2 regions of the Bacillus cereus group sp. BfR-BA-01316 genome follow, and region 2 is predicted to be linked to the other one. Evidence: riboswitches for the same ligand, from Rfam matches in the RefSeq annotation. Region 2 holds a riboswitch; the other holds the start of a gene.

Region 1 (8,416 bases), on a different contig from region 2:
TGCTGTAATTAAAGCAGCTGGTAACATCGGAATTCCAAATAGTAAGTATAAGCCGAGTGCTGCCCCGATAAATTCAGCTAAATCTGTAGCCATAATAACGAGTTCACCTTGTATCCATAAACCGATGGAAACTGGTTTGGGGAAGTTTTCGCAAGCAACTTCAGGAAGATTTCTCCCAGTAGCAATTCCTAATTTTGCTGATAAAGTTTGAATTAATACAGCCATTAAATTAGAAGCGAGTATTACCCAAAGTAGTAAATACCCATATTGTGACCCGGCAGCGATATTTGTAGCGAAGTTCCCAGGATCAATATAAGCAACTGATGCGATAAAAGCAGGCCCTAAGAATGGTAACAGTCTTTTAAAGCCTTTTGTTTGTCCGCTTAACGCTAAATGGGCTGATTGAACTGTTGTACTTTGAGAAGGGACTTGTTCATCTTTTGTTATATCTTTATTCATAGTAGTTTTCCCCTTTGAAATCTTAACTTGATGAAGTTATTGTATTTATCCTGCTATTTGCGGGCAGTAAGACTCCCCCCTCGAATTTCGGCGAATGCGAGGAAGTTAGGTGGGAGATCAACTGTTCGTAAAAGCCCCACTGATTAAAGTTTCATTTTATTCTTACTCATTATTTCAATACATTTAGATATATTATGTGACAATTTCATTTGAACATAAAAGTTTCCTTAATGCAAATTATATGACTGTGCGCAATGAATGGTGTGACGATGCAAAAAAAATGGGAGTTTATGGTTGCTGAATAAGGGAGAAGATAATAAAATATAGGGTTGTTTTTGAAATTTATGTGAACATACAGCCTATATTACAGCATATTAATTGATGGAAATGAAATTGTATGATATATAATATATTGGGATTACAACCTAACCGTAGTGTTTTGTTCTGTAATCTTGTTTTTATTTCTGTTAACTTGTAGAAAAAATTGTAAATAGAAGAAAATAGGCTAAGTACAATTTTGTATATATTTTCTTATTATATATGTTTTGATATGAACGTTAACTTATACATGATTTTAAAATTTAGATAGGTGGTAGAAATACATTGGCAACTACAAAACCATATAGAGTATTACTATATTACATGTACACAACAATTGAAAACCCAGAAGAATTTGCTGCAGAGCATTTAGAATTTTGTAATTCACTTGAGTTAAAAGGAAGAATTCTTGTAGCAACAGAAGGAATTAACGGAACTTGTTCTGGAACTGTTGAGCAAACAGAGAAATACATGGAAGTAATGAACAATGACCCACGTTTTGCTGGAATCGTTTTTAAAATTGATGAGGCAGATGAACATGCATTTAAGAAAATGCACGTACGTCCTCGCCCAGAGTTAGTTACACTTCGTTTAGAGGATGACATTAATCCAAAAGAAATAACTGGGAAATATTTAGAACCAACAGAATTCTATGAGGCAATGAAGCAAGAAAATACAGTTATCATTGATGCACGAAATGATTATGAGTTTGATTTAGGACACTTTAAAGGTGCGATCAAACCAGATATTGAATCATTCCGTGAATTACCAGATTGGATTAGAGAAAACAAAGAAACACTTGAAGGTAAAAAGATTTTAACGTACTGTACAGGTGGAATTCGCTGTGAGAAATTCTCTGGTTGGTTAGTTCGAGAAGGCCATGAAGATGTAAGTCAGCTTCACGGCGGAATTGTAACGTACGGAAAAGACCCAGAGGTACAGGGTGAACTTTGGGATGGTCAATGTTACGTATTTGATGAGCGTATCGCTGTACCAGTAAACCAAAAAGAACATGTTATCGTTGGTAAAGATCATTTTACAGGAGAGCCATGTGAGCGCTATGTAAATTGTGCAAATCCAGAATGTAACAAGAAAATTTTATGTTCTGAAGAAAGTGAAGCAAAACATTTACGTGCATGTTCTCATGAATGTCGTGTACACCCACGTAATCGTTATATAGTGCAACGTGAATTAACAGAAGAGCAAGTAGCTGCTGCATTAGAAAAAATCGAAGCAGGGAAGTAAGCATAATAGAAAACAGATGGTAGCATCGTGCTGCCATCTGTTTTTTTATTTACTTTGTATCTTCTTTCTCTTTCACAGCAGATAATACAGTTTGTTTTACCCATGCTTTTCGATTTTTATGTTGTATAGCCCATTGGTATAAACCTTGTACACCTAAAATCAGTGAAATGACTATGCCACTACTAGCTATTAATAGAGCAAAGTATTCAAGAGGTGAAGATATATGATTTGAATCGGTATTTTTTAAAAGGTCAATTATCGTAAACCCTAACATTTGGCCCACTACAGAGTAGAGCGTTAAAATTAATAATAAAAGGCTATCTTTTTTAGAAGCAACATTTTCTTGATATTTAAACAAACTATCAAGATTTTGTTTCGCGTTCGTATATAGTATTTCAATGTTGAAAAGTTTTCTTAAACGAAAGAAAATATCTTCACTTTGTGATTGAGATACTAATTCTAAAGAAAAATAATTAGCTGTAAACGAATTGATAGAGTAGATTAACTTCTCTATTTCATTTGTATCTTGTTCAATATTTAGTTCAGCGTAAGCGTTTGCCATTTTTAATAAAACAATTTTATGAAATAGGTTTAATAATAAAGCGTAATAAAACTCCCCATACATTTGACTAGCAAGTTTAGCTACTTTATCGTCATCTTCGTTCGTAATACATGTAAAAATATGTTCTTCCATTATGAAATAACGATTAGGAGCCCACCTTTGATAGGCGTGTTGTTTTAAATAATCATGAATATAAGGGAGATTGTTTGCACTTACATATGGTTTACCATCACTTGTTAATCCAGAAAGACTGGAAGTACGGTAAACATCAACTACATTAAGTTCCATACTTTCTTTTAGAGATAATAAAGTTTGAACGTACATTCTTTGGTCTTCGAAGAAAGGGAAGGTTTGAAAGTATGAACTTCTTACTCTTTTCTTTTCAAAGAAGTCCGTTAAGCCGTTAAATAAATAACCAAAAATGAACTTTTCAACTTGTGAATATCTTTTTCCGTTACATTCTATACAAATGTTCTCGTCCTTTTCATTTCGCGTTTCAAGTACGCGAAAGTGAGCAGCGAATTCTATTGCGTCTGATAATGTCATATTTGGAGAGATGTTAACTTCTGTTCGGATTGTTAGAAACCCAAGTTCATAAGGACAAAGTGTTACATCGATTGAGTGTACTGTGAACGGGACGGAGATAAGATTTGTTGTTAAATGTCCGTTTAAATTAAGATCTTTAGAATAGCGTTGTAATCCTTTTTGATGCTCTGAAGGAGGAAAGAGAATTTTATTCGTAAATGAAAGATAGTATGCTTCCATATTTTGATGTAAAACTTTAAACTCCCCATAATATGTATTTTCATCTTCGAGATGATCGAGTCGAAAAGGCCGAAAATCATTTTTTTGTAAGAAAGGGAACATATTTTGTTCATATCCGCTCTTGAACGAAAATGGGAAAATAAATTGAAAAATAGCTGTTGTTACATATTTTTCTTCGATCGTTTGTATTGCCTCCATTTATATTGTTTCCTTTCAATGTAAGCTATAGAAACAACATGCCCTAATCTACTAAAAAATAACCGCTGGATTTTCATATGATTAAGAATGAAAAATTCAGCTTATTTATTAGGGGACATGTATAATATTATGTATACTAAAAGTAGTATAATTGTATTTTGAAAAGGGGGATGTATTATGCGTATTTTAGTATTAGGAGCTGGAGGCGTTGGAGGATTTTTTGGTGGACGACTTGCCGAAAAGGGAGAAGATGTTACGTTTCTCGTTCGTAGTGGACGGAAACAACAAATAGAGGAAAAAGGTTTAGTTATCCGAAGTATTAATGGAGATTTTTCATTTCAACCGAAATTAATAACGAAAGAAGATATAACTGCTCCGTTTGATGTAATATTATTCTCAACAAAAGCGTATCACCTAAACAAGGCAATAACAGATTTGAAACCATTTGTAGGTGAGAATACAGTCATAATTCCATTGTTAAATGGTATCGCTCATTTATCACTATTACAAAATGAATTCGGTGAAGAAAAAGTAATTGGCGGTTTATGCTTTATCGAAACGACATTAAATAGTGAAGGTGATGTTGTGCAAACTAGTGTTGCCAACCGACTTATATTCGGGGAAACTAAGCCTCAAGATTCTGAGAGGATGCAACGTATTTCTAAAATATTTGCGGGTACGAAAGCTAGTTTTGTTTTAAGTGAAAATATTATGCAAGATATGTGGCATAAATATTTATTTATTACTGTAATGTCAGGTGTGACAACATTAATGCGTGCACCAATAGGTCCGATTCGTGAAAGTGAAGGTGGACGTGATTTTATCCGAAACTTATTTGAAGAATCTGTGCAAATTATGAGGGCATTGGGGGCTCCAGTTAAGGAGAACATTGTTGAAGAGCATATGAAAACAATTGATAAAATTTCTTATGATATGAAGTCATCTATGCAACGTGATATGGAAAAAGGTTCGTTCATTGAAGGGAAACATTTGCAAGGATACTTGTTGGAACTAGCAAAGCAACTTCATATAGATACTCCATTATTGGAAGTAGTATATCAAAACTTAAAATTATATCAAGAAATGTTTTTAAATAAAGAATTGGTATAGTTTATTTGTATTAGTGAAATGAAAGAAGTATAGAGAAAGCATTATTGCTTCTTCTATACTTCTTTCTATTTTTACTTGTTTACAATCGTTTTCATGATATTTATGGAAACGATATCAGAATATAGCAAAAACAATACTTCTCACGTATTGTTTCTTTTTTTTGTCGAAAATCCTCTGTCCCATTCAAAAAAAATATACAAATGAAAGAAACTTTTACAATGGAAACAATTCCGTAGATGTAAGGATGCTTCGGATATGCAGCATTTTCTTTCTATAGGAACGAACTAATACTGATACCTTATACTGATTCTTCAGCAAGCAAAACCTTTAGGCTTTTGCCTAACCTCCATTCATCTCCTACCTACTCATTGGACAATGTCCTATCCATTCCTTGAGGTGGGAGTTTTCTATCGGAAAATGATAAAAACAGCATTTGATGAAATTGGATGTTTGCTCTTAATACATAGATAAAGAAGTGAGTTCTAAAAATGGTGTTTATTGAAATATAAATATGATGGAAAGGAGAGGAGAGCATGACTATAATTACTTTTTTAGGTTTGTTTTGGGGCTGGATTATATTAATTGTATCCGGAATTCTTTTTATACGGCCATCCGTGTTACGCGAATTGAAAAGGCTAGTTGTGGAAGATAGAGGTTCTGGAATTATGTATGGATTTTTATCAATTTTCTTAGGCGTAAGCACAGTTATTTTGCATAATGTATGGGAGTTCAATTGGCAAGGCTTTGTAACACTTATAGGGTGGTTATCACTTTTAAAAGGGATCTATATTATTGCATATCCTGAACCATCAAAAAAGACAAATTTTGAAGTACGTGTACTATCTACTCGTATAGTACTTGCAGTTATTTCTGCTTTAGCCATTTGGATGCTTGTTGTAATTTATACGCAATAGATTTATCGGTGTTTAAGAATAAAAAAGTCTGTTTTAAGTTACATTATGTAAAAACAGACTTTTTTAATGTTGTAACTTAGTTCAAATCAATTATCGATTCCTTTTATTTTCTTGTGTAATATCTCGTTCTTTTTCCATATTACCGTATAGATGGTTGATTTCTTTTCTAACTTCATCTAAAAAAGAATCTGATAAGATTGGTTTCTTTTTCTTTGACATATGAGCCTCCTAAATGGATGTAATATTATTAATTATGATTATTTATTCTGGAATCATACATAATCATCATAATTTTTTTAGCTTTTTAAAATTTGAGTTATTTCATGAAAATTTTTATTTACTTTTTAAAAATAAAGGAGTATTATAATCCACAGTTTCAATTTTCTAAATCGCTGAAACCGCATGGTGCGGGGGACCCGTTTTAATGAATTAGTGCATAATTCAATGGGGTGAATCCTTGAAAAAGGTAGGGCTACTCATAGGTCCGAATCCGACAGCTAACCTCGTAAGCGTTATATTGAGAAGGAAGGTGGAGCTTGTGCGACAAAAAAATTAATGTCTACAAGTCTATTTCGTTATGGCTTGTAGACATTTTTTGTTTTCTGAAGAAATAGTTTATCCGCTGTAATTAGCAGAAAAATTCGTGCAAAATTATTGGAGAGTGGACAGCATTGGTTTCATCTATCAAAAGGTTTTTAATTGGAAGGCCGTTAAAATCAACTGAGTTAGGAGAGCAAAAGCTTAATAAAACGAAGGCGCTAGCAATTTTATCTTCTGACGCTTTATCATCGGTTGCATACGGACCAGAGCAAATTTTAATCGCTTTAGCCGGCCTTGGAGCAATAGCTTATTGGTATTCAATTCCAATAGCTGTTGGGGTATTAGTATTATTGACAGCTCTTATTTTATCTTATCGACAAATTATTTTTGCCTATCCTCATGGCGGCGGGGCATATGTTGTATCAAAAGAGAATTTAGGGACGAATCCCGGCTTAATAGCAGGAGGATCTTTATTAGTAGATTACATTTTAACCGTTGCAGTAAGTGTATCGGCGGGTACAGATGCGCTCACATCTGCTTTTCCCAGCTTACATGCACATAATGTAATCATTGCGATTATATTTGTCATATTGATTACCATCTTAAATTTAAGAGGCGTAACGGAATCAGCTTCCGTTTTAGCATATCCGGTTTATTTATTTGTTCTAGCTTTATTTATATTAATTGGTGTAGGGGTATACAATATTTTAACTGGTCAAGTTTCACCCACGCTGCATTCGCCAATTGGAACACCAGTCGCGGGAATTAGTTTATTTCTACTGTTAAGAGCATTTGCATCAGGTAGTTCTGCATTAACAGGTGTTGAAGCAATTTCTAACGCAATTCCGAACTTTAAAGATCCTGCCCCAAACAATGCAGCAAAAACATTGCTTGCAATGGGGGCGTTACTTGCTGTTTTATTTTCAGGAATTGTCTTTTTAGCATATTATTACGGAATTACACCGAGTAAGGAAGTAACAGTCGTTTCACAAATAGCTGAACAAACATTTGGACGTAATTTCATGTACTATTTCATACAAGGTACAACAGCTTTAATATTAATTCTTGCTGCTAACACAGGTTATTCTGCATTTCCTTTATTAGCGGTTAATCTTGCGAAAGATAAGTTTATACCAAGAATGTTTACGATTAGAGGAGACCGACTAGGTTATTCAAACGGTATTATTATACTTGGGATTTCTTCAATTATTTTAATTGTAGCTTTCCAAGGACAAACAGAACATTTAATTCCGCTATATGCGGTAGGAGTATTTATACCATTTACACTTTCTCAAACTGGAATGGTACTAAAATGGCTTCGTGAAAAACCTGAAGGATGGGCTTTGAGATTAACGGTTAATTTAATTGGTGCAGTCATTAGTTTTATCGTAATGAGCATGTTCTTTTTAACTAAATTCGCACAAGTTTGGTCGATCCTTATTTTCTTACCTGCTATTATCTTCTTGTTCCACCGAATTAAGAAGCACTATGATGCAGTGGGCGATCAACTAAGTTTAAAAACTTGTGAACCGCTTATTCCGATTGAGGGGAATGTAATTGTTGTTCCTGTAGCTGGTATGACTCATGTAGTAGAAAATTCATTGAACTATGCTAAAGCTCTTTCTCCAGATCAAGTTATCGCTGTATATGTTTCTTTTGACAGAGAAGAGGAAAAGAAATTTGAAGAGAAGTGGAAGAAGTGGCAACCTGAAGTAAGGCTTGTTACATTACATTCTCATTATAGAAGTATTATTCAACCGTTAACAAAGTTTATTGATACAGTGCAATATAAAGCGAGTGAATCAAATTACCGAGTTACGGTCGTTATACCGCAGTTTATTCCGAAAAAAGGTTGGCATAACATTCTTCATAATCAGTCTAGTTTATTAATTCGTGCGTATTTACTGTATCGAAGAAATGTTGTTATTACGACAGTACCGTATCATTTGAAAAAGTAAGAAGATTTTTTAAGGATAGTTTCACGAAAGTGAAGCTATCCTTTTTGTGTATACTCTATGCATAATTGCATATTCAGCGAAAAGGTATATTGATATAATTTTGTTCGTTGTGAGTAATTAGTGTTTTCTGTTGTGATATATGGATATTTTAATCGGGGAAGTGAATCGGATTTTATTTTGGAATAAGGACATGAGAGCTTGAAAATAAAGGGAATGAAAATACTTCTTTACGTTAGATAAATAGCTGTGTTTAAATGACTTTACAGTACAAAACTTACATGAAAACAAAACGAAATTTCATACTTTCATACGCTAATTAGTTTAAAATGAATAATATTTTTATGTAA
Region 2 (8,416 bases):
GCTCAATCGTTTCATTTCCTACAGGAAGCAGTGTATGTGCCATACGGTTCCCGAAAGTAATCGTACCTGTTTTATCTAAAATAATTGTATTAATATCACCCGCAGCTTCTACTGCTTTCCCTGACATTGCTAGCACATTAAACTTTGTCACACGGTCCATCCCAGCAATACCAATCGCTGATAATAGCCCACCAATTGTCGTTGGAATTAAACAAACTAACAACGCTACAAGTACAGCTGTATCAATTTGAAACCCTAGATAATTTGTAAAAATCGGCAACGTCACAACAACGATTAAGAAAATAAGCGTTAAACTCGTTAATACTGTATTTAAAGCAATCTCATTCGGCGTTTTTTGACGAGCAGCTCCTTCTACTAAAGAAATCATTTTATCGATAAATGATTCACCAGGGTTACTCGTAATGACAATTGTAATCTCATCACTTACGACCATCGTACCGCCAGTTACTGAACAAAAATCTCCACCTGCTTCTTTTATAACAGGAGCTGATTCTCCTGTTATTGCAGATTCATCCACAGACGCTAATCCTTTAATTACTTCGCCATCGTTCGGAATCATTTCTCCTTGTTTTACAATAACAACGTCACCTTTTCTCAGATCAGTTGCTGAAACTTGAACAATATCTCCATTTTCTTTTACAACATTTGCAAATACATCTTTTTTCGATTGTTTTAAAGAATCTGCTTGCGCTTTACCACGACCTTCAGCTAACGCTTCTGCAAAGTTAGCAAATAAAACTGTAAATAATAGAATGAGAGAAACTGTTATATTAAACCACCCTGGTACACTACTAGAGCTACTTGGAAGAAAGGATAAAAGTAACGTTATTATAAATCCAATTTCCACAACGAACATAATAGGATTTTTTATCATTACTTTCGGATTCAATTTTGCAAAGGATTGTTTCATCGCATGTGTCACGATATCACGATCCATCGTTTTCGCTTGTCTAACCTCATCTTCTACAACATGTATTTGTGACTCATTCACTTGTTTTTCTTTTACTACTACCGGTCTCATCATTTACCCTCCATTACTTCAATGTAAGAAATTCTGCAATCGGGCCGAGTACTAACATCGGGAAGAATGTTAATGCACCGACAATTACAATCGTTCCGATGAAGATGCCACCAAATAAACTATTATCCGTACGGAACGTTCCGACTGTTTCTGGTACTACCGTCTTCTCTTTCAGTGAAGCTGCAACAGCCAACATCGTAATTAAGCTGAAATAGCGCCCTAAAAACATAACTAAACCAGTTGTAATATTCCAAAACAGTGTATTATCTGCTAAGCCTTCAAATCCAGATCCGTTATTCGCAGCTGACGATGTATACTCATATACAACTTGCGTTAAACCGTGGAAACCTGAATGAGAAATTGCATCCGTTCCTAAACTTGTTGAAAGAGCTAATGCTGAAAATCCTAAAATAAGCAATGGATGAAATAAAATCGTTACCGCAATTAATTTCATTTCCTTCCCTTCAATTTTCTTACCTAAAAACTCTGGTGTCCGTCCAACCATTAACCCAGATATAAAGACTGCAATAATCGCATACATAATAATATTCACAAAACCTGCTCCAACGCCGCCATATACTGTATTTAACATCATATTTACGAGTGGAACTAACCCACCAATCGGTGTTAACGTATCATGCATCGTATTAACAGCCCCTGTTTCAGCAGCTGTCGTTACTGTTGCGTATAGTGAAGAAAATACTGTTCCAAATCGTACTTCTTTTCCTTCTGTACTTCCTTGTACATGTTCGATACCCATTCCATTTAACGCTGGATTCCCATTTAATTCAGCTGTAGTAATCGTTATAAACCCTAGTAAAAACACCATAAATAGTGAAACGAAAAGGATACGTCCTTGTTTTTTATTTCCTACCATTCGTCCGTACGTAAATGGTAGTGCTGTTGGCAATAACATCATAAGCATCATTTGCAAAATATTACTCATTTGTCCTGGATTTTCAAAAGGATGCGTAGAGTTTGCCCCAAAAAATCCACCGCCGTTATTTCCAAGTTCCTTAATGGAAACCAATGATGCAACTGGACCACGTAAAATACTTTGCTTCGCACCATCAATTGTTTGTGCTGTAACTGCCCCGTCTAACGTTTGTGGTACACCAAGTGCGACAAAGACTAACGCCGCAATAAATGCGATAGGAAGAAAAACTCTCGTTAAAGCTCTCGTAAAATCAACGAAAAAGTTACCAAGTTCTTTTCCAGCGAGTCCTCTTATAAACGCCATAACGAGTGCTAACGTCGTTGCTGGTGCCGCAAACATTAAAAATGTAATCCCGACTAATTGTGATAAATAAGATAAACCATTTTCACCGCTATAATGCTGTAAGTTTGTATCAGCCATAAAACTAATCGCTGTATTAAAAGCGAGCGTAGGCTCCATTCCTTCAATATGTGCTGGGTTTAGCGGCAGCACACCTTGTAATCTGAAAATGAAATATACGACAACAATCATGCATCCATTGAGTAAAACTAATGATAATGCGTACTGTTTCCACGTTTGATTGTATGCTTTTACACCCGTAATTTTAAAAATAAGTTTTTCAAAAGGCCCGAATACTTTATCTAGCATTTTGCTACCTTGAAAAGCTTTCTCTAAATAAATCCCCGTTGGCTTTGCTACTAAAATAAACAAGAGCATTGTAATAACAACTGCAACCCAAATCATAATGAATGATTCCCCCTAATTAAAACTTTTCTGGATTTAATAATGCGTACACTAAGTACACCGTAATCGCTGCAACAATAACCGATAAGGCAATCATCATGATTGCTTCCCTTCTTTCACAACTTTATCTGACCAACTTGCCAGGCTTGCCATCGATGCAACTAATACAACAAATATCCCGATCATTACAACATCTAACATAGCTATCCCTCACTTTTTTGTTAAAATTTTACATTTACTCATCAAAAAAAGAACACTAAGCTCTACTTAGTGTTCGAAGTGAACAACACAAAGTAAACCTCCTCTCTAAACGCTTACGAGGTTAGCTGTCGGATTCGGGCCTAAAGAGTAGCCCTACTTTCAAAACTGAAAGATTCACCCCAAGTGACGATGCACAAAATTGGTTCCCCCGCTCCATTTCTGGAACTCAGCGATTTTAGGTTTTTTTGGAAATTTTATGAATGATTTATGAGAGTAAATATACTCCTCTATATTTAACTTGTAAAGAGGTGAATTACTTAAAATAAGAAAATATTCTGCCGTTTAAACGCTTACATTGAGTATTATTAATGTTCTTTCATCTATTTTCTTGTCTTTTCTTTCTTTTTCATAGAAATGATCTTTTAAATATGAAATAAAAAGAGCGAATGACATGAGGTGCATAGCTTGTTGCACTCAGCATTCGCTCTCTTTTCATTCAACTTTTATTCTTCACGCAAAAATGCACGTAAATTTCTCCCTCGAATATAAACTTGTGACAGTTCTGCATGTAGCTGCTCATATTCGATAATATCTGTTTTTAAATATAAAGCATCTTTCGATGGCAATATTATATATGGCCTTGGAAAAATAGGATCGAGCACTACCAATTCTTGAACTCGTTCTACCGATACCCCCCAACGATTCGCTATATCTCCTAGTAACAATACCTTCATCTTCGTTTCCCCCGTCCTATTCAAAAAATAAAAAAGAAATATTATCACAATTTGTAAACACGACAAATTTAGCTCCAATTGTTTCATAGAGCCTGGCCGGATATCGTTTATTCCTTGTAACAACAGTAATAGGCGCTTGAAAAGAAAAACGAATGCGTTCTGTGAAGAAACTAACTATCGGAAGCTCATCTCCTAGTAAAATCACCTTCTTAATACGCTCGCAAATACTAGTAAAATCCTGCTCCTTATTACAGCTATAAGCTGATTTAAATCCATAACCCTTAACTTCAGCTGCTATCTCTTCATTTGCTGTAAAAATAATTAACTCATGCTGAACTGCTACTAGCTCTCTTAAACTCTTTACCTTATTTTCTTCTCCAACACAAATAAGCGTTAATTCCATATACCTCATCCTCCTTAGCATAAAAGAACTCAAACATAGATTGATATTCTCCTATACTAATCAGATCGATGAAGTGATGTATCCATCAGGGCACCATCCTCTCTCAAAACGCTTACGAAGTTAGCTGTCGGATTCGGACTTTGAGAGTAGCCCTACTTTCAAAATTGAAAGATTCACCCCTAGTGACGACGCACAAATTGGTTCCTCCGCTCCATACAATTGGACTCAGCGTATTACAAAAAATGTATTCTGGCTGATATATTACTCCTGTATTTGGAAAAAGTAAACATAAAAAAAGCCAGTTAACAAACTGGCTTCTCATGTCTTTATACACGTGTATTATTCATCTTATATGCAAAATGATTCGTTGGTCCATGACCACTTCCAATATTCAACGGCTCTTCAATCGCTATACTAATAAATTGTTTTGCCTCTTGAACTGCTTCTTCGATTGAATACCCTTTAGCAAGTCCTGCTGTAACTGCAGAGGCGAATGTACATCCGCTTCCGTGCGTTTGCTTCGAAGGAATTCGTTCACTTCTAAATTCAATAAACTCTTCTCCATCAAAGAGTAAATCAATTACTTCATTACCTTGATATTCTGCATGCCCGCCCTTCATAAGAACATATTTAGCCCCTAATTCATGCAATACTTTCGCAGCTCCTTTACTATCTTCTATATTTTGAATCCCCATCCCAGTTAGCACTTCTGCCTCCGGAACATTCGGTGTTACAACAGTAGCTAGTGGCAATAAATATTCTTTTAATGCTTGTACTGCTTCTTGTTGTAATAATGACGCACCACCTTTAGCAATCATAACAGGATCTAGTACAATATTATTCCAGCCAAATTTCTTAATATGTTCTGCAACAATTTGAATAATTTCACTGCTAAATAGCATCCCTAGTTTCACAGCATCTGGTGTTAAATCCGTACCAATTGAATTCAGCTGTTCCGTAATTCCTTCTAAAGAAACAGGATATACCCCTTGAACGCCAAGCGTATTTTGAGCAGTAATTGCTGTAATAGCTGTCATTCCATACACACCAAGCTCTTGGAACGTTTTTAAATCTGCTTGAATTCCAGCACCGCCCCCGCTGTCTGATCCAGCAATTGTTAAAGCTTTATTTACTTTCATCTCTCTCATCCTCTTCTATCCAAAATAGCGATGATAAATTGTTTTCGCTTCACTTATATCTTTCGTTCCATGTACAAGTACACGCCCATCTTTGAAGGCAACTAATCTCTTTTCTTCAACAGAAAATGATAATAAATATGGGTTTACATTCAAATCATTCACGCGACCATTCAGCAGTTTTTTATATTGTTCAAAATCGATTTCCTCTTTATACGGTGGTCTAATTTGAACTGTATTTCTTCCGCATAAAACTGCTGTTTTCGATGTATTTTCTTTATTTAAATATGGATATAACGCATTCTCACCGCACGATGGACAATTATGCTTACGAAGTTTTTGCACATTCATACATGAATATTCATTCTTCCATACATCAAATGACACAAGTCCATCTCGAAGTGATTCGTAATCTTCCACTAACAGTTTCAGGGCTTCCGTTACTTGATGAGAAACGACAAGAGATACAGCAGGCGATATAATCCCCGCTGTATCACACGTCGCTCCGCCAAGCGGAATCGATTGTAACAAACAAGATAAACATGGCGTTTTACTAGGAAGAATTGTGTAAGAAAGGCCGTAACTACCTACACACGCTCCGTAAATCCACGGAATAGAATATTTTTGCGATATATCATTAACGATGAAACGTGTCTCGAAATTATCAGTCGCATCAATCATTACATCAACGTTTGTAACGAGTTCTTCTAATTCTTCAGCCGTTACATCTTGAACGAGAGCTTCTATTCTTACTTCACTATTAATCTCTTCTAGACGTTTCTTTGCCGCTACAGCTTTCGGAAGATTATTCTCTACATCGCTTTCTGCATACAATTGTTGTCTTTGTAAATTACTCCATTCTACATAATCACGGTCAACAATTGTTACCTTGCCAACACCTGCTCTTACAAACATTTCTGCATTTGCACTACCTAATGCACCCGCACCGATAATAAGTACATGCTTTTCACTTATCTTTTGTTGTCCTTCTTCCCCGATTGGAGAAAATAGTTCTTGGCGAGAATATCGATTATTCAACTACGCTCATTCCTTCTAAAGGACTACTTGCCGTTGCACAGCGCTTGCGTGCAATACGACCTGCTTCAAACCCTAAACGGCCTGCCTCAATACCTAATCTCATCGCGGATGCCATCTTAATAGAATCTTTTGCTCCTGATACAGCCGTATTTAATAACACGCCATCTGCTCCTAATTCCATTGCAAATGCCGCATCAGCTGGACTACCAATACCAGCGTCAACGATAACTGGTACTGTCGCTTGTTCAATAATGAAGCTTAAATTTAATGGATTTACAATGCCAAGTCCTGATCCGATTGGTGATGCTCCTGGCATAATCGCGTGCACACCAAGTTCTTGTAATTTACGTGCTAATACAACATCATCAGATGTATACGGAAGTACAATAAATCCTTCTTCCAGTAACATTTCAGATGCTTTCAATGTTTCTACTGGATCAGGTAATAACGTTTTATCATCACCAATAACTTCTACTTTTATCATGTCACAAAGCCCAGAAGCTTTTGCTAATTTTGCAATACGAACAGCTTCTTCAGCATTTTTTGCTCCTGCTGTATTCGGTAATAACGTATATTTTTTTACATCTAGTTTCTCTAATAAATTAGGCTGCTTTGCATCAAATATATCCATACGACGTACTGCAAATGTTAAAATTTCAGCTTCAGAAACATCAATTGCCTTTTGCTGCACATCAAAATCAGAGAATTTCCCTGTTCCTAATAAAAGTCTAGAATGAAATGAAAATGGTCCAATGTTTAACATAATCAACCGCCTCCTACGAAAGTTACAATCTCAATTTGGTCTCCATCAAAAACAGATGTATCGTTATGATCATCTTTTTGTAAAATATCTTTATTACGTTCTACTACAACAATTCTGTTATCTAACTCTAAATGTGTAAGTAACCCAGCTACTGTTTTTACACTCTCTGGTACTTCAACTTGGTTACCATTAATTTTTAAATTCAAACTTCCATCCCCTTTCTAAACCGTTTTAGAAAGCAATGAATCTAGCAAGTGATTCTCCTGCTTTCCTTCTATTAAATCAGCCATATACTGACCTGAAACAGGACTTAATAAAATGCCGTTTCGATAATGGCCCGTACAAGCATATAAACCTTTTATTTCTTCATGCTCTCCCATATAAGGAGCTTCATGATTTGATTGTGGCCTTAATCCTGCCCATGTGCTTTCCCATTCTGCTTCTTTTAAAGCAGGTAATATTGTATAAGCACGCTCTAATATGGAAGTAATACTTTCTGGTTGTACAGTTTTATTGAACGTATGAGGCTTCATCGTTGCTCCAATTACGTAACGCCCACCGCGCTTTGGGGCGATATAAAATCTTTCTTGGAAAATAGGAGCTTTCAATAACGGCTTCCTACTTCTTACTGCAACAACCTCTCCCTTAACAGGATATGTACCCCAATCACTATGGAAGTAATGTAGTAATTTCGTACTCCATGACCCTCCAGCAATAACGATTTTTTCGCATGTGATGATGCCTTCGCTCGTAACAATCCCAGTCACTGTATCATTTTCAATTCGAATATCAAATACTTCTGTTTGTTCATATATGTCAGCTCCAGAAAATGCTGCTGAGTGTGCGAATGCTTTCGTAAGCTCTGGCGCAATAACGTGACCGTCTTTTGGGTAATATACAGCCCCTATAATTGACTCGGAAAGAAACGGTTCTTTTTCCCGCAAACGATCCCCCGTTAGAAAATAGGAATCTTCACCTGTTTTCTGTTGCCAATCCATAATATGAAGAATTCTTTCTTTCTCCTCTTCAGTTTGGGCAATGCGATAAATACCTTTTTCTTCATACCCAATATCGATGCCTGTCTTTTCACGTAAAACTGCTGCAAGTTGTGGAAATATAGCACGGCTTTCTCTAGCAAGCTCAAACAACGGATCATATTCATCCCATTCTGCCTGAACACCGAGCAAACCAGCAGCTGCTTTCGAAGCTTCAGATGCGATTCTTTGTTTCTCTATAATCGCTACTTTATGCCCTCTTTCTGCTAGAAAGTGTGCAACTGAACTACCAATTACACCTCCGCCAATAATCGCTACATCATACTTCTTACACATGTTTTTCCGCCCACTTTCTTATTGATTCCTTATAAGATTTCGCTCTGCTATACGGATTACTACTGCTTATAATCCCGGACATAACAG

What was found. Region 2 has a riboswitch for cyclic di-AMP ahead of MR071_RS21250 (hypothetical protein). Riboswitches for the same ligand answer to the same signal wherever they lie in the genome.
Region 1: another riboswitch for cyclic di-AMP. It lies ahead of MR071_RS05655 (APC family permease); the one in region 2 lies ahead of MR071_RS21250 (hypothetical protein).

Annotation. Positions count from the first base shown of each region.
Region 1 is NZ_JAKUGX010000004.1:206,070-214,485, forward strand. It holds gene MR071_RS05630 (Nramp family divalent metal transporter) at 1-459, opposite strand, end outside; gene trhO (oxygen-dependent tRNA uridine(34) hydroxylase TrhO) at 1,063-2,022, shown strand; gene MR071_RS05640 (hypothetical protein) at 2,072-3,547, opposite strand; gene panE (2-dehydropantoate 2-reductase) at 3,725-4,657, shown strand; gene MR071_RS05650 (hypothetical protein) at 5,191-5,571, shown strand; gene MR071_RS25465 (hypothetical protein) at 5,662-5,790, opposite strand; cyclic di-AMP (ydaO/yuaA leader) riboswitch at 5,952-6,098, shown strand; gene MR071_RS05655 (APC family permease) at 6,243-8,069, shown strand.
Region 2 is NZ_JAKUGX010000035.1:9,246-17,661, reverse strand. It holds gene kdpB (potassium-transporting ATPase subunit KdpB) at 1-1,042, opposite strand, end outside; gene kdpA (potassium-transporting ATPase subunit KdpA) at 1,056-2,723, opposite strand; gene kdpF (K(+)-transporting ATPase subunit F) at 2,743-2,823, opposite strand; gene MR071_RS21260 (SipW-dependent-type signal peptide-containing protein) at 2,820-2,924, opposite strand; cyclic di-AMP (ydaO/yuaA leader) riboswitch at 3,021-3,166, opposite strand; gene MR071_RS21255 (hypothetical protein) at 3,428-3,658, opposite strand; gene MR071_RS21250 (hypothetical protein) at 3,675-4,061, opposite strand; cyclic di-AMP (ydaO/yuaA leader) riboswitch at 4,155-4,302, opposite strand; gene thiD (bifunctional hydroxymethylpyrimidine kinase/phosphomethylpyrimidine kinase) at 4,388-5,200, opposite strand; gene thiF (thiazole biosynthesis adenylyltransferase ThiF) at 5,216-6,235, opposite strand; gene thiG (thiazole synthase) at 6,228-6,998, opposite strand; gene thiS (sulfur carrier protein ThiS) at 7,001-7,204, opposite strand; gene thiO (glycine oxidase ThiO) at 7,220-8,329, opposite strand; gene tenI (thiazole tautomerase TenI) at 8,322-8,416, opposite strand, start outside.